DNA from 3 places in the Streptomyces sp. NPDC048521 genome. Region 1 is predicted to be linked to each of the others. Evidence: riboswitches for the same ligand, from Rfam matches in the RefSeq annotation. Region 1 holds a riboswitch; each other region holds the start of a gene.
The links. Region 1 has a riboswitch for thiamine pyrophosphate ahead of ACGFRF_RS31155 (thiamine ABC transporter substrate binding subunit). Riboswitches for the same ligand answer to the same signal wherever they lie in the genome.
Positions count from the first base shown of each region.

Region 1 (4,686 bases):
ACACGGTCGCCCCGAACTCGCCCAGGGAGACGGCGAACGCGAACCCGGCCGCGACCAGCAGGGCCCGCCGCACCATCGGCAGATCCACCTCGCGCCGGACCCGCCAGGGCGAGGCCCCCAGCACGGCCGCCGCCTCCCTGAGTCGTCCGTCCACCGCGCGCAGCACGGGCAGCATGGTCCGTACGACGAAGGGGGCGCCCACCAGCGCCTGGGCGAGCGGCACCAGGATCCAGGACTGGCGCAGGTTCAGCGGCGGCTTGTCGAGTGCGATCAGGAAGCCGAAGCCGACGGTCACGGCGGACACGCCGAGCGGCAGCATCAGCAGCGCGTCGAACCCCCGTACCAGCCGTCCCGCGTCCCGGCGGGCCAGCGCGGCGGCGGCGAGACCGCCGATCAGCACGGCGACGGCGGTGGCGGCGACGGCGTACTCCAGGGAGGTCCACACGGCGTGCAGGGGTGCCACCAGGAACGTACCGCCGTCGGAGTCGGTCAGCGCCCGGTAGTAGCCGAGGCCGGGTGCGTCGAGGGAGCGCCGGACGAGCACGGCGAGCGGCAGCACGAGGAGCAGGGCGATGGTGGCGAGGACCCCGGCGAGCAGCGCCCACTGCCCGGCCCCGCGCGGCCGGCGGGCGGTCACCTTCGGGTCGACCAGGCGCAGTGCGGTCTCCCGCCGCCGTACGGTCCAGGCGTGCACGGCGAGGATCGCGCCGACGGCGGCGAACTGGACGAGGGTGAGGACGGCGGCCGCGGACAGATCGAAGACTTCGGAGGTCTGCCGGTAGATCTCCACTTCGAGGGTGGAGAAGGTGGGGCCGCCGAGGATCTGCACGACGCCGAAGGAGGTGAAGGTGAACAGGAAGACCATCAGCGCGGCGGCGGCCACGGCGGGCGCGAGGGCGGGCAGGGTGACCTTCCGCCAGGCCTCGAGCGGCGAGGCGCCGAGCATCCGGGCGGCCTCCTCCTGCCGGGGGTCGAGCTGGGCCCACAGACCGCCCACCGTGCGTACGACGACGGCGTAGTTGAAGAAGACATGGGCCAGCAGGATCGCCCACACCGTGGTGTCCAGCCGTACTCCCCACACTTCGTCGAGCAGCCCGTGCCGCCCGACCAGGGCCAGGAAGGCACTGCCGGCGACGACGGTCGGCAGCACGAACGGGACGGTGACGACGGCCCGCAGCAGCTGCTTGCCCGGGAAGTCGAGGCGGGCGAAGACATGGGCGGCGGGCAGGGCGAACAGCAGGGTGAGCGCGGTGGAGGCGAGCGCCTGCCAGGTGGTGAACCACAGCACGTGCCGGATGTCCGGCTGTGTCACGACGTCCGCGATCCGCCCGAACTGCCAGGCGCCGTCCACCTTCAGTCCGCGCGCGACGATCGCGGCCACGGGCCAGGCGAAGAACAGCGCGAAGAACGCGACGGGCAGGGCCATCAGCCCGAGCCGCGCCGCGCTTCCCCGCCGGGTCTCGGCTACTTCAGTACGAGCGACGTCCACGACTTGACCCACTGGTCGCGGTTGGCGGCGATCTTGTCGGGAGCCATGGTCTCGGGATTCTTGGCGGCCGGCCCGTACTTCGTGAACTCGGCCGGCACGGCGGCCCCCTTCACGACCGGGTAGACGAACATGTTCAGCGGCATGTCGTCCTGGAACTCCTTGGTGAGCAGGAAGTCGAGGAACGCCTTGCCGCCCTCGGTGTTCTTCGCGTTGCTCAGCAGTCCGGCGTACTCGGTCTGCCGGAAGCAGGTGCCGTACGACACCCCGGTCGGGGCGGTGCTGGGCCGCTTCTTGGCGTAGATCACCTCGGCGGGCGGGGAGGAGGCGTACGACACCACGAGCGGCCGGTCGCCGCCGGCCTTCCTGCCCTCGGAGGAGCCGGAGAACTCCTGGTAGTAGGCCTGCTCCCAGCCGTCGACGACCTTGACGCCGTTGGCCTCGAGCTTCTTCCAGTAGTCCTGCCAGCCGTCGTCGCCGAACTTCGCGGCGCTGCCGAGCAGGAAGCCGAGGCCGGGCGAGGAGGTGGCCGCGTTCTCGGTGACGAGGAGGTTCTTGTACTGCGGCTCGGCGAGGTCGGCAAAGGACTGCGGCGGGGTCAGCTTGTGCTCGCTGAACCAGGCCTTGTCGTAGTTGACGCAGATGTCGCCGGTGTCGACGGGCGTGACGCGGTGCTTGTCCTGGTCGACCCGTTGCTCCGGCAGGATCGTGTCGGATCCCTTGGCCTGGTAAGGCTGGAACAGCCCGTTGTCGAGTGCCCGGGACAGCAGGGTGTTGTCGACGCCGAAGAAGACGTCGCCCTGCGGGTTGTCCTTGGTCAGGATGGCCTTGTTCACGGCCTGCCCGGCGTCGCCGTCCTTGAGGACCTTGACCTTGTATCCGGACTGCTTCTCGAAGTCCTTGACGACGTTCTTCGAGACGGCCCACGAGTCGTGGCTGACGAGGGTGACGGTCTTGGAGTCCGTGGATCCCTTGGCGTCGCTCGACCCGCACCCGGTCAGCACGGGCAGGGCCACCAGGCCGAGTCCCGCCGCCACGGCCATGAAGGTCTTGTTGTGCACTGGATGTCCTCCTGGGGTTGACCAGGAAGAGACGCGGCCCCGCCCGGGCTCCGCGAGGAGGCCCGGGCAGGGCGCAACAGCTTGAGTGATGACCGAACTTCCTACCCAGAATGACCTGGGCGAGGTTCAGAGGGTCTGCGGCCCGGTTGCCGCACTCTCAGCGCTGTGGCGCTCCCCTGTCGGAATATGAAGATGTGTGGACGTGGTCAGATTACCGCTCGGTGGCCGCGAGCTGACCACAGGCTCCGTCGATCTCCTGACCACGGGTGTCCCGGATCGTCACGGGCACACCATGCGCGGCGATGGCCTCGACGAACGCCTTCTCGTCCTCCGGCCGGGACGCGGTCCACTTCGACCCGGGCGTCGGGTTGAGCGGGATGAGGTTGACGTGCACCGGCTTGCCCTTGAGCAGCCGGCCGAGCCGGTCACCGCGCCAGGCCTGGTCGTTGATGTCCCGGATCAGCGCGTACTCGATCGACAGCCGGCGCCCGGACTTCTCCACGTACTCGAACCCGGCGTCCAGTACCTCGCGCACCTTCCACCGCGTGTTCACGGGGACGAGGGTGTCGCGCAGCTCGTCGTCGGGGGCGTGCAGGGAGATCGCGAGCCGGCACTTGAAGCCCTCGTCGGCGAACCGGTGGATGGCCGGCACCAGCCCGACGGTCGAGACGGTGATCCCGCGCTGCGAGAGCCCGAGCCCGTCCGGGGCGGGATCGGTGAGCGCGCGGATGGCGTTGACCACTCGCTTGTAGTTCGCGAGCGGCTCCCCCATCCCCATGAAGACGATGTTGGACAGCCGAGCGGGGCCGCCGGGCACTTCCCCGTCCCGCAGGGCCCGCATCCCGTCCACGATCTGGTGGACGATCTCGGCGGTGGACAGGTTCCGGTCGAGGCCCGCCTGCCCGGTCGCGCAGAACGGGCAGTTCATGCCGCACCCCGCCTGCGAGCTGATGCACATGGTGACCCGGTCCGGGTACCGCATCAGCACGGACTCGACGAGCGTCCCGTCGAACAGCCGCCACAGCGTCTTGCGCGTGGTCCCCTGGTCGGTGGACAGGTGCCGTACAACGGTCATCAGCTCCGGGAACAGCGCTTCCTGCAGCTTGCCGCGCGACCCGGCGGGAATGTCGGTCCACTGCTCGGGGTCGTGCGCGTACCGCGCGAAGTAGTGCTGCGAGAGCTGCTTGGCACGGAACGGCTTCTCGCCGATGTCGGCCACCGCATCCTTGCGCTCGGCGGGCGTGAGGTCGGCGAGGTGCCGCGGCGGCTTCTTGGCTCCGCGCGGGGCGACGAAAATGAGTTCTCCGGGCTTAGGCATGGCTGTACCAGTGTCGCAGATCGACTTGGGTGACCTGGGGCTGCCGGTCCGGAGACCTGTCGCTGGTGGTCGTCACCTGTCGCCGCCGACTCCCTTCGGGTTACTGGAACCCGACGGTGGCCGGCCTGAGCAGCTCCAAAGCAGACGTTTCACTTTCGAACGCTTCAGTTTAGGCGTTGCGTTTGACGTAGAGCACGCAAGCGACTAAAGCGAATGTCAGGTAGTCATCGGCCGAGTTGTTCGAGGTGAGAATGATGGGTGCAGAGCGCCGCGTCTCCCCTGGCCGGCAGCTGACCATCGGGCTTAGCCCTGTGCTGCTTGCTGGTGGTCTTCTCGGGGTCTCGCCGGCCGTCGCCCAAGCTACTGCGCCAGCCCAAGTCTGCAGCCTTCAAACCGCAGGGGCCCCGCAGCAGGGCGGAAGCGGAGACGACGACGGCTCCGGATACGGTAACAGTAACCAGAACAACAGTAACCGACACGGAAACCGGGACGGCTACGGGAACAGGGACCGCGACAGCTACGGGAATAGGGACCGGGACGGTTACCGGAACAACAACCGGAACAGGAATTGCAGGACCATCAAGGAGCGCACCTGCAGAGTCATCCGTTATCCGAACGGGACCAGCTACACGGACTGCACCTACAGCACCGTGAAGATCTGTAGGCGATAGCTCCGACCAGGTTGGCCGCACCTGGTGCGTGAGTGATTGCGGTGATCCACCTCCACTACACCAAGCCCCCTAACCGCGCCGAGGCGCAGGTAGGGGGCTTGTTGCTGCCGCTCGCTGCCGGGTGTCCGGGCTTAGGCACGGCTCAACCAG
Region 1 covers NZ_JBICWR010000016.1:88,015-92,700, reverse strand. Annotated here, with positions in the region: gene ACGFRF_RS31160 (ABC transporter permease) at 1-1,426, opposite strand, end outside; gene ACGFRF_RS31155 (thiamine ABC transporter substrate binding subunit) at 1,465-2,547, opposite strand; TPP riboswitch at 2,628-2,735, opposite strand; gene rlmN (23S rRNA (adenine(2503)-C(2))-methyltransferase RlmN) at 2,759-3,865, opposite strand.

Region 2 (4,686 bases), on a different contig from region 1:
GGTGGTGCCCTGCTCGATCTGCTCGGGCGCGAGGTACGACACGGTCCCGAGCACGGCACCCGTCGTGCTGGTCACGGTGTCCACCGACCGCACGAGCCCGAAGTCGGCGACCTTGACCCGCCCGTCGTCCCCTATCAGGACGTTCTCGGGCTTCATGTCACGGTGCACGAACCCGGCCCGGTGCGCGGCGCCGAGCGCGGCCAGCACCGGTTCGAGGATGTCCAGCGCGGCCCGCGGCTGCACCGCGCCCCGCTCGCGCAGCACGTCCCGTAGGGTGCACCCGGCGACGTACTCCATCGCCAGGTACACGTACGACCCGTCGGTGCCCTGGTCGAAGACCTGCACCACGTTGGGGTGGTCGAGCCGGGCGACGGACTTCGCCTCCCGGATGAACCGCTCGACGAAGGACCCGTCGACCGCGAGCGTCGGGTGCATCACCTTCAACGCGAGGACGCGGTCCAGGCGGGTGTCCAGGGCCCGGTAGACCGTGGCCATCCCACCCGCCGCGATCCGCGCGTCGACGCGATACCGGCCGTCGAGCACCTGCCCGACGAGGGGGTCCTGAAGGGTCGTATCCACGCAGGGGAGTCTACGAGGGACGACCGACACCCCCGCCCCTGCGCCGTCGCGGGGGGCGGAATGCAGCACAGCTGTGACTGTCGCGCGACTAGAAGGCGGGGCGCTCGGGGTCCAGGTGCGCGCGCCCCTCGGTGGGGGAGGACGCCTCGGCGAAGTGGCGGCGCGGGATCCGCCCCGCCAGCCGGGCCAGCCGGCCCGCCTCCACGGCGTGCTTCATCGCCGTGGCCATCGTCTCCGGCTCCTGTGCCCGGGTCACCGCGGAGGCCAGCATCACCCCCGCGCACCCCAGCTCCATCGCCAGCGCCACGTCGGACGCCGTACCGGCGCCCGCGTCCAGGATCACCGGCACGCGCGCGTGCTCCACGATCAGCTGGAAGTTGTGCGGGTTGCGGATCCCGAGCCCGGACCCGATCGGCGAACCCAGCGGCATCACCGCCGCACAGCCGACGTCCTCCAGCTTCCGCGCGAGCACCGGATCGTCGTTGGTGTACGGCAGCACCGTGAAGCCGTCGTCGACCAGCGTCTCCGCCGCCTCCAGCAGCTCCACCGGATCCGGCAGCAGCGTCCGCTCGTCGGCGATGACCTCCAGCTTGATCAGGTCCGTGCCGAGGGCCTCCCGGGCCAGCCGGGCGGTCAGCACGGCCTCCCCGGCGGTGAAACAGCCCGCCGTGTTCGGCAGTACCCGGATGCCCAGCTTCTCCAGCACCGACAGCACCGAGCCGTGCACGGAGGGGTCCACCCGCCGCATCGCGACCGTGGTCAGCTCCGTGCCGGAGGCGGTCAGCGCCCGCTCCAGCACCTCCAGGCTGGGCGCACCGCCCGTACCCATGATCAGCCGGGAGCCGAAGGGCACACCGCCGAGGACGAAGGGATCGTCGGCCATGGGTCAGCCTCCTTGGACGGCGGTGAGGACTTCGACGCGGTCGCCCTCGGCGAGCGCGGTGGTCGCCCACCGCGTGCGCGGGACGACGGTCTCGTTGACGGCGGCGGCCACCCCGGAGGGCGCCGCGGTGAGGGTCCGGACCAGGGAGTCGAGAGCGGTGCCCGGGGCGATCTCCCGGCGCTCCCCGTTGACGGAGATGGTGACGGACATGGTCATGCGGGCTGCTCCAGGAGGCGTGCGGACTGCTCGGGCGGTACGGCACCGAAGCGCTGCGGAGTGAACGGGCGGGCTTCCTCGGGGAGTTCACCGGTGACCAGCGCGTGCGCCAGCACGTCCCCGGTGACCGGGGTGAGCAGCACCCCGTTGCGGTAGTGCCCGGTGGCCAGCAGCAGCCCCTCCAGGCCGGACGGGCCGAGCAGCGGCGCGTTGTCGGGGGAGCCGGGCCGCAGCCCGGCCCGGGTCTCGGTGAGCGGCAGCTCGGTGATCCCCGGCACCAGCTCGTGCGCGTCGCGCAGCAGCTCGTACACGCCGCCCGCCGTGACCGTCGTGTCCCAGCCCAGTTCCTCGCTGGTCGCGCCGACGACCAGTTCCCCGTTCTCACGGGGCACCAGATAGACGTGGCTGCCGCGGACCACGGCCCGCACGGTCCGGCTCAGGAACGGCGCGAACCTGCGGGGCACGGTCAGCCGCAGCACCTGCCCCTTCACCGGCCGTACCGGCGGCAGCAGCGCGTCCGGCACGCCCGCGAGCCGCCCGCTCATGCTCCCGGCGGCCAGCACGACCTGCTCCGCGCGCAGCTCGATGCCGTCCGCCGTGGTGACGCCGGCGGCCCGGTCCCGTACGACATCGAGGCGTTCGGCCCACGCGCGGTGGAACACCACTCCGGCGCGCTCGCACGCCGTCACCAGGGCCGCGGCCAGCCGCCGCGGGTCGATCTGGTGGTCGCCGTCGACCCGCAGTCCACCGCGCACCCCGGGCGCCAGCATCGGCTCCAGGCGCCGGCACTCCCGCCCCGACAGCCACTCCGACGCCAGGCCCGAGCGCTGCTGGAGGGCGTGCAGTTCCCGCAGGTCGGCGCGGTCGTCGGCGTCGAGCGCCACCGCGAGGGTGCCGCAGCGGCGGTAGCCGAGGTCGTGGCCGGTCAGCTCGGCCAGCTCGGCCGCGAAGTCCGGATAGCGGCGGGCCGATTCCAGGTTCAGGGCGAGCAGCGTCTCCTCGCCGTAGTGCAGTTCGGTGACCGCGGCCAGCATCCCGGCCGCCACCCGCGCGGCCCCGCCGCCGGGCTCGGGGTCCACCACGGCCGTGGCGAGCCCGCGCTGCGCCGCGCGCCAGGCCGTGACCAGGCCGATGATTCCGCCCCCGATGACGAGGACGTCGGACGTACGTGACGACATGGGCGTCCAGCCCCTCCCTTCGCCGGCATGACCCGGATCAGGTTCGTACGGTCGGAGGCCGCCAGCCTCCCTCTCAGCCCGGTGCGTCCGGGCTCCCGCGAGTGCTTGTACGGTGGCCACCCTAGCTCGCAGCGCTCGTCACTCGTAAGGGAGCCTCCGTCCATGGCCCGCTCGCTCGACGGACTGATCCTCGCCCCCGTCGCCGACCAAGCCCCAGGTCAGGTGGGCACCCGCACCCGGTTCACCTACCACGAGGAAGACGGCGAGATCTGGGCCGACTACGCGGGCGGCGACGTCGTGCGCGGCCACCTCGTCGGCACCCGGGAGGGTGACCGGCTGGACTTCCGGTACGTGCAGCTGAAGACCGACGGGACGACCGCCTCCGGGCACTGCGTGTCCACGGTCGTGACGCTGCCCGACGGGCGGGTGCGGCTGGAGGAGACCTGGGAGTGGGAGTCGTGGCCGGGCTCCGGCACGAGCGTTGTGGAAGAGGTCACCGAGCACGCCCGCTGACTGACGATCGATCAGTTGTCTATGGTGATCGGGTGAGCGAGCACACAGCGGAACAGAGCCCGTCACCGGGGCGGCGCGTGGTCGTCGTGGGCGCGGGCATGGCCGGGGTGCAGACCGCGGTCGCCCTCCGGGAACAGGGCTTCAAGGGCGCCGTGACCGTCATCGGCGCCGAGCCGCACCAGCCCTACGACCGGCCGCCGCTGTCGAAGGCCGTGCTGCTCGGCAAGGCCGAGGACTCCGCGTTCGACGTGGACTTCGAGTCGCTCGGCGTCGAGCTGCGGCTCGGCTGCGAGGTGCTGGGCCTGCGCCCCGCCGACCACGAGCTGGACACCGAGGCGGGTCCGGTGCCGTACGACGTCCTGGTCCTCGCCACCGGCGCCGAACCGATCACCCTGCCCGGCACCGAGGGCGTGCCCGGCGTGCACCTGCTGCGCACCCTGGACGACGCCGAACGGCTGCGGCCCGTGCTCGCCCGGCAGCACGACATCGTGGTCGTCGGCGCCGGCTGGATCGGCGCCGAGTTCGCCACCGCGGCCCGGGAGGCGGGCTGCGCCGTCACCGTCGTCGAGGCCGCCGACCGGCCGCTCGCGGGCGCCCTGCCCGCCGAGGTGGCCGCGCCCATGGCCGCCTGGTACGCCGACAGCGGCGCCGAACTGCGCACGGACGCGCGCGTGGAGCACGTCGAGCCCGGCGCGGTGGTGCTCGCCGACGGCACGCGGCTGCCCGCGGGCGCCGTCGTCGTCGGCATCGGCGCCCGCCCCGCCACCGGCTGGCTGACCGGCTCCGGCATCGAGCTGGGCGCGCACGCCGAGGTCCTCGCCGACGCCCAGCTGCGCACCAGCGCCGAGGACGTGTACGCCGTCGGCGACTGCGCCTCCTTCCCCTCGGCCCGCTACGGCGAACGGCTGCTCGTCCACCACTGGGACAACGCCCTCCAGGGCCCGCGCACGGTCGCCGCGAACATCCTCGGCGAGACCCGGGCGGTCTACGACCCGGTGCCGTATTTCTGGTCGGAGCAGTTCGGCCGCTTCGTCCAGTACGCCGGCCACCACGCCGGGGCCGACCGCCTGGTGTGGCGCGGCGACCCCGCGGGCCCGTCCTGGACGGTGTGCTGGCTGCGCGAGGACCGGCTGGTGGCCCTGCTGGCCGTGGGCCGCCCACGCGACCTGGCGCAGGGCCGGCGGCTGATCGAGGGGGGCCGGCTGATGGATCCCGAGGCGCTGGCCGACCCGAGCCGCCCACTGAAGGACGCCACGGCCGACTACTGATCTTTTCGTAAGTTCGGTGGGTTTGGTGGCCGTGTGAGTGGGAGGCTGT
Region 2 covers NZ_JBICWR010000035.1:40-4,725, reverse strand. Annotated here, with positions in the region: gene pknB (Stk1 family PASTA domain-containing Ser/Thr kinase) at 1-579, opposite strand, end outside; gene ACGFRF_RS40525 (thiazole synthase) at 668-1,462, opposite strand; gene thiS (sulfur carrier protein ThiS) at 1,466-1,678, opposite strand; gene thiO (glycine oxidase ThiO) at 1,675-2,856, opposite strand; TPP riboswitch at 2,854-2,965, opposite strand; gene ACGFRF_RS40510 (hypothetical protein) at 3,019-3,369, shown strand; gene ACGFRF_RS40505 (NAD(P)/FAD-dependent oxidoreductase) at 3,402-4,637, shown strand.
Region 2: linked by a shared signal. The riboswitch ahead of thiO (glycine oxidase ThiO) and the one ahead of ACGFRF_RS31155 (thiamine ABC transporter substrate binding subunit) in region 1 are both predicted to bind thiamine pyrophosphate.

Region 3 (4,686 bases), on a different contig from region 1:
TTTCCTCGACCGGACGGACAAGCTCGTGCCGCTCGGCCAGGAGGGTGCTCTGGCGGATTTCGATGCCCATCTCGACGAGGCCCTGGACCGCATCCTGGCTGAGGAACAGAGCGCCGGCTGAGGCGTTACGGCAAGGGCACCAGGCGCTCTCCGCCATGCACGTGTGGGCGTGTGCAGGAACGCTTCTGCAGGGGGCTGGCACCGTCGGCCGTACACGGTGTGCGTGACACCGTCTGCCTTGCACGGTCGGCCGTGCCCAGTTCACCGCTTGCGGCGGCGGCCCCGGCCGGCGCGGGCTGGAGGCCGCTGTTCCGCGGTGGGTGCAGGGGCGGCCGGTCCGGACCGGTCGGCCGACACCACCAGCGCGGCGAGCGCGGTGGTGACCGGGACCGAGGCGACCAGGCCGATCGATCCCACCAGCGTGCGCACGATCTCCTCGGCCACCAGTTCACTGTTGGCCACGGTCCCCACGCTGCTCTGCGCGATCGAGAACAGCAGCAGCAACGGCAGCGCGGCACCGGCGTAGGCGAGGACGAGCGTGTTGACGACGGACGCGATGTGGTCGCGGCCGATGCGAATGCCCGCCCGGTACAGCCCGCGCCAGCCCATCGACGGATTGGCCTCGTGCAACTCCCAGACGGCCGACGTCTGCGTCACCGTCACGTCGTCCAGCACACCGAGCGAACCGATGATGACACCAGCCAGCAGTAGACCGCTCATGTCGATCGACGGATACAGGCCATGGATCAGACCGGTGTTGTCGTCCGTGTTTCCGGTGAGGGCGGCCCAGTCGATGAATTCCGAGCCGAGGACGCCGATCAGCAGGAGGGAGACCAGCGTGCCGAGCACCGCGACCGATGTACGGGCCGACAGCCCGTGGCACACGTACAGCGCGATGAGCATGATCGCGCTCGACCCGACGACGGCCACCAGCAGTGGATTCGATCCCTGGAGGATCGCGGGCAGGATGAACAGCGTGAGCACCAGGAAGCTCACGGCCAGCGCGACCAGCGCCATGACCCCGCGCAGCCGGCCCACCACGACGACGGCGAGCGCGAAGATCCCGGCGAGCAGTGCCATGGGGAACTTCCGGTTCACGTCGGTCACCGAGTACTGCAGGTCCTTGGGTGCCGCGGGCTCATAGGCGACGACGAGCTTCTCGCCCTCGTGCAACTGCCGTGACTGGTCCGGCTGCACGATCTCGGTGAAGGTACGGCCCTTGTCCTTGCCGGTGTCGACCCGGATGGTCGCCTTCTTGCAGGTGCCGCCCGCTTCTCGCACCGCCGAACTGCCCTCGGCGGTGGAGGTGTCGCCGGTCGGGGTTCCGCCGGAGGCGTTCACCGACTTGCAGCTGACCTCGACGACCCTGGTGACCGTGGCCTGCTGAGTCTGCCGGTCGAAGCCGACGCCGGTCGGCTTGTGCGAAGGGGCTCCGCCAGGCCAGAGCACGACCAGACCGACCAGGACCGCCGCGGTGAACGGGACCAGGATCGCCGCGATGACCTTGCGCAGGTGCTGGGAGACGGGCGCGGCGGGTCCGTGGCTGTGACTGTGCCCGTGCGCGTGGCCCGGTCCGTGTCCGTCGCCCCCGCCGGAGCCGTGGCCGTGGCCGTGCCCGGCGCCGGGCACGCGGCCGTCATGGGCGGGTTCAGCCACCGGTCCGCCGCCCGGTCCTGAGGCGTCTCGGCGGCGCGGCTCGGGCGGCTGGTACGGGTACTGCTCCATCCTGGTCACCGCCCGATCATCGCAAGAAGGGCAGAGGCCCACTGTTCACCGCGCCACAAATGACGCTAGCGTGGAGGCACCTTTGCACACGCGGGAGCTCGGAGCACCGGGCTGAGAGGGCGCTGACCTCCGTATACGCGATGTTTCACGTGGAACGAGCCATGTTCCACAGGGAACGTCGACAGACGGAAGCCGCTGCGTCGACCGCCGAACCTGTTACCGGGTAATGCCGGCGTAGGGAGTAGGTCTCATGACCAACAAGGACGCACGCACGCCTGCCTCCGTCCAGGACGACACGTCCCAGGAGGCCGGGAAGTCCATCGGCTGGCACAAGGCGTATGTCGAGGGCTCGCGCCCCGACCTGCGCGTGCCGGTCCGTCAGGTGCACCTCACCAACGGGCAGTCGGTCACGCTGTACGACACGTCGGGCCCGTACACCGATCCACTCGTCGATACGGATGTCCGCAGGGGTCTGCCCCCGCTGCGGGAGAACTGGATCATCGCCCGCGGCGACACCGAGGAGTACGCGGGCCGTCCCGTCCGTCCCGAGGACGACGGGATCAAGCACACCGCGCCGCGCGGCGGCCTGCGGAACCTGGACGCGGTCTTCCCCGGGCGCCCGCGCCAGCCGAGGCGGGGCCGCGGCGGCGCGGCGGTGACGCAGCTCGCGTACGCGCGTCGGGGCGAGATCACGCCGGAGATGGAGTACGTGGCCATCCGGGAGAACGTGTCACCCGAAGTGGTCCGTGAGGAGATCGCGGCGGGCCGGGCGGTGTTGCCGGCCAACGTCAACCACCCGGAGATCGAGCCGATGATCATCGGTAAGCGGTTCCTGGTGAAGGTGAACGCCAACATCGGCAACTCCGCGGTGACGTCCTCCATCGAGGAGGAGGTCGAGAAGATGACCTGGGCGACCCGGTGGGGCGCCGACACGGTCATGGACCTCTCCACCGGCCGCAACATCCACACCACCCGCGAGTGGGTGCTGCGCAACTCCCCCGTGCCCATCGGCACGGTGCCCCTCTACCAGGCGCTGGAGAAGGTCGACGGCAGGGCCGAGGAACTGACCTGGGAGATCTACAAGGACACCGTCATCGAGCAGGCCGAGCAGGGCGTGGACTACATGACCGTCCACGCCGGTGTGCGTCTGGCCTACGTACCGCTGACGGCCAACCGCAAGACCGGCATCGTCTCGCGTGGCGGCTCGATCATGGCCGCGTGGTGCCTGGCACACCACAAGGAATCGTTCCTGTACGAGAACTTCGAGGAGCTGTGCGAGATCCTCGCCGCCTACGACGTCACGTACTCGCTGGGCGACGGCCTGCGGCCGGGCTCGATCGCGGACGCCAACGACGAGGCGCAGTTCGCGGAGTTGCGCACCCTCGGGGAACTCAACCGGATCGCCAAGCGTTTCGACGTACAGACCATGATCGAGGGTCCGGGACACGTCCCGATGCACAAGATCAAGGAGAACATCGACCTTCAGCAGGAGATCTGCGATGAAGCTCCGTTCTATACGCTCGGCCCGCTGACCACCGACGTCGCACCGGCGTACGACCACATCACCTCCGGCATCGGCGCGGCGATGATCGCCTGGTGGGGTACGGCGATGCTCTGCTACGTCACGCCCAAGGAGCACCTGGGTCTGCCGAACCGGGACGACGTCAAGACCGGCGTCATCACCTACAAGATCGCCGCGCACGCGGCCGACCTCGCCAAGGGCCACCCGGGCGCCCAGGAGTGGGACGACGCGCTGTCCGACGCCCGCTTCGAGTTCCGGTGGGAGGACCAGTTCAACCTCGCTCTGGACCCGGACACGGCACGGGAGTTCCACGACGAGACCCTTCCGGCGGAGCCTGCCAAGACGGCCCACTTCTGCTCCATGTGCGGGCCGAAGTTCTGCAGCATGAAGATCTCGCAGGACATCCGCCGCGAACACGGTGGCAGCCGGACCGAGATCGAGGAGGGCATGGCCCAGAAGTCCAAGGAGTTCGCGGCAGCGGGCAACCGGGTGTATCTGCCGATCGCCGACTGAGAGGCGACGAGGGGGGCAGGCCGGGAGGCCTGTCCCCCTCGGGACCGGAGGCCGGTAACGGAAGGAGCACGATGGCGTCCGTGCACCGGCAAGATCCATAGGGTCTGCCGTGTGGGTGGGATCGATGTGGCCAACGGAGTGGTCGGCGCCGTCATCGGCATGCTGTTCGCGGTGCTGTTCCAGCAGCCTTTACAGGATGCGTGGTTCCGCCTGCGCAGGCGATCGGCCAGTGCTCTGCGCAGCTTGGGCCGCCGGGAGGAGTCCGGGCCGGCCTGGCGCACGTTCTCGCTGGGCCCTCTGCACACATCTGCGCTGATCGTGGAGGGTGACGGTGAGACCCCGATCCCGCCGGAGAAGGTCTTCGTACACGTACTCGACGACGAAGTGCGGTTGCCGACGGACATGGAGCCCTGGCGGGAGGAGATAGCACTCGAGAGCGAACAGCTGCGCGCCGAGGGACGCACGCCCTTGTGGAACGGACCGCGCTATGCGGTGGAGTCGTTCGACATCTCCCGCTCCGCGCTCGACGAGACCCCGGAGGTGCACCTGCGGCTGCGGCCGACCGACTACTACACCTTCCTGGCGGCCCAGCAACTCGACCGCCGGTTGCCGGACGGTACGACCCCCCGGTCGCGCTACCTTGATCCCGAACAGCCCCTGACGGCCCCGGCGTTCCTGCAGTGCAGCTTCGCCGTCAACATCGCCGTGGTCACCGCCGACGACATGCTCGTGGTGAGCCGTCGCAGCGAGCGGGTGCGGATGGCGCCCGGTGTGTGGAACTCCTCGGTGAACGAGGGGCTGTCCCGGCACATCGACTCGTCGGGCAGGAGCGCACCGGACCTCCATGCGGTGTGCCGCCGGGGCATGCGGGAAGAACTGGCCCTGGAGCCTCACGAATACACCCTCGAGCTCCTGGCCTTCGTCCT
Region 3 covers NZ_JBICWR010000005.1:413,109-417,794, forward strand. Annotated here, with positions in the region: gene ACGFRF_RS15520 (SsgA family sporulation/cell division regulator) at 1-121, shown strand, start outside; gene ACGFRF_RS15525 (YibE/F family protein) at 262-1,725, opposite strand; TPP riboswitch at 1,806-1,983, shown strand; gene thiC (phosphomethylpyrimidine synthase ThiC) at 1,976-3,760, shown strand; gene ACGFRF_RS15535 (hypothetical protein) at 3,872-4,686, shown strand, end outside.
Region 3: linked by a shared signal. The riboswitch ahead of thiC (phosphomethylpyrimidine synthase ThiC) and the one ahead of ACGFRF_RS31155 (thiamine ABC transporter substrate binding subunit) in region 1 are both predicted to bind thiamine pyrophosphate.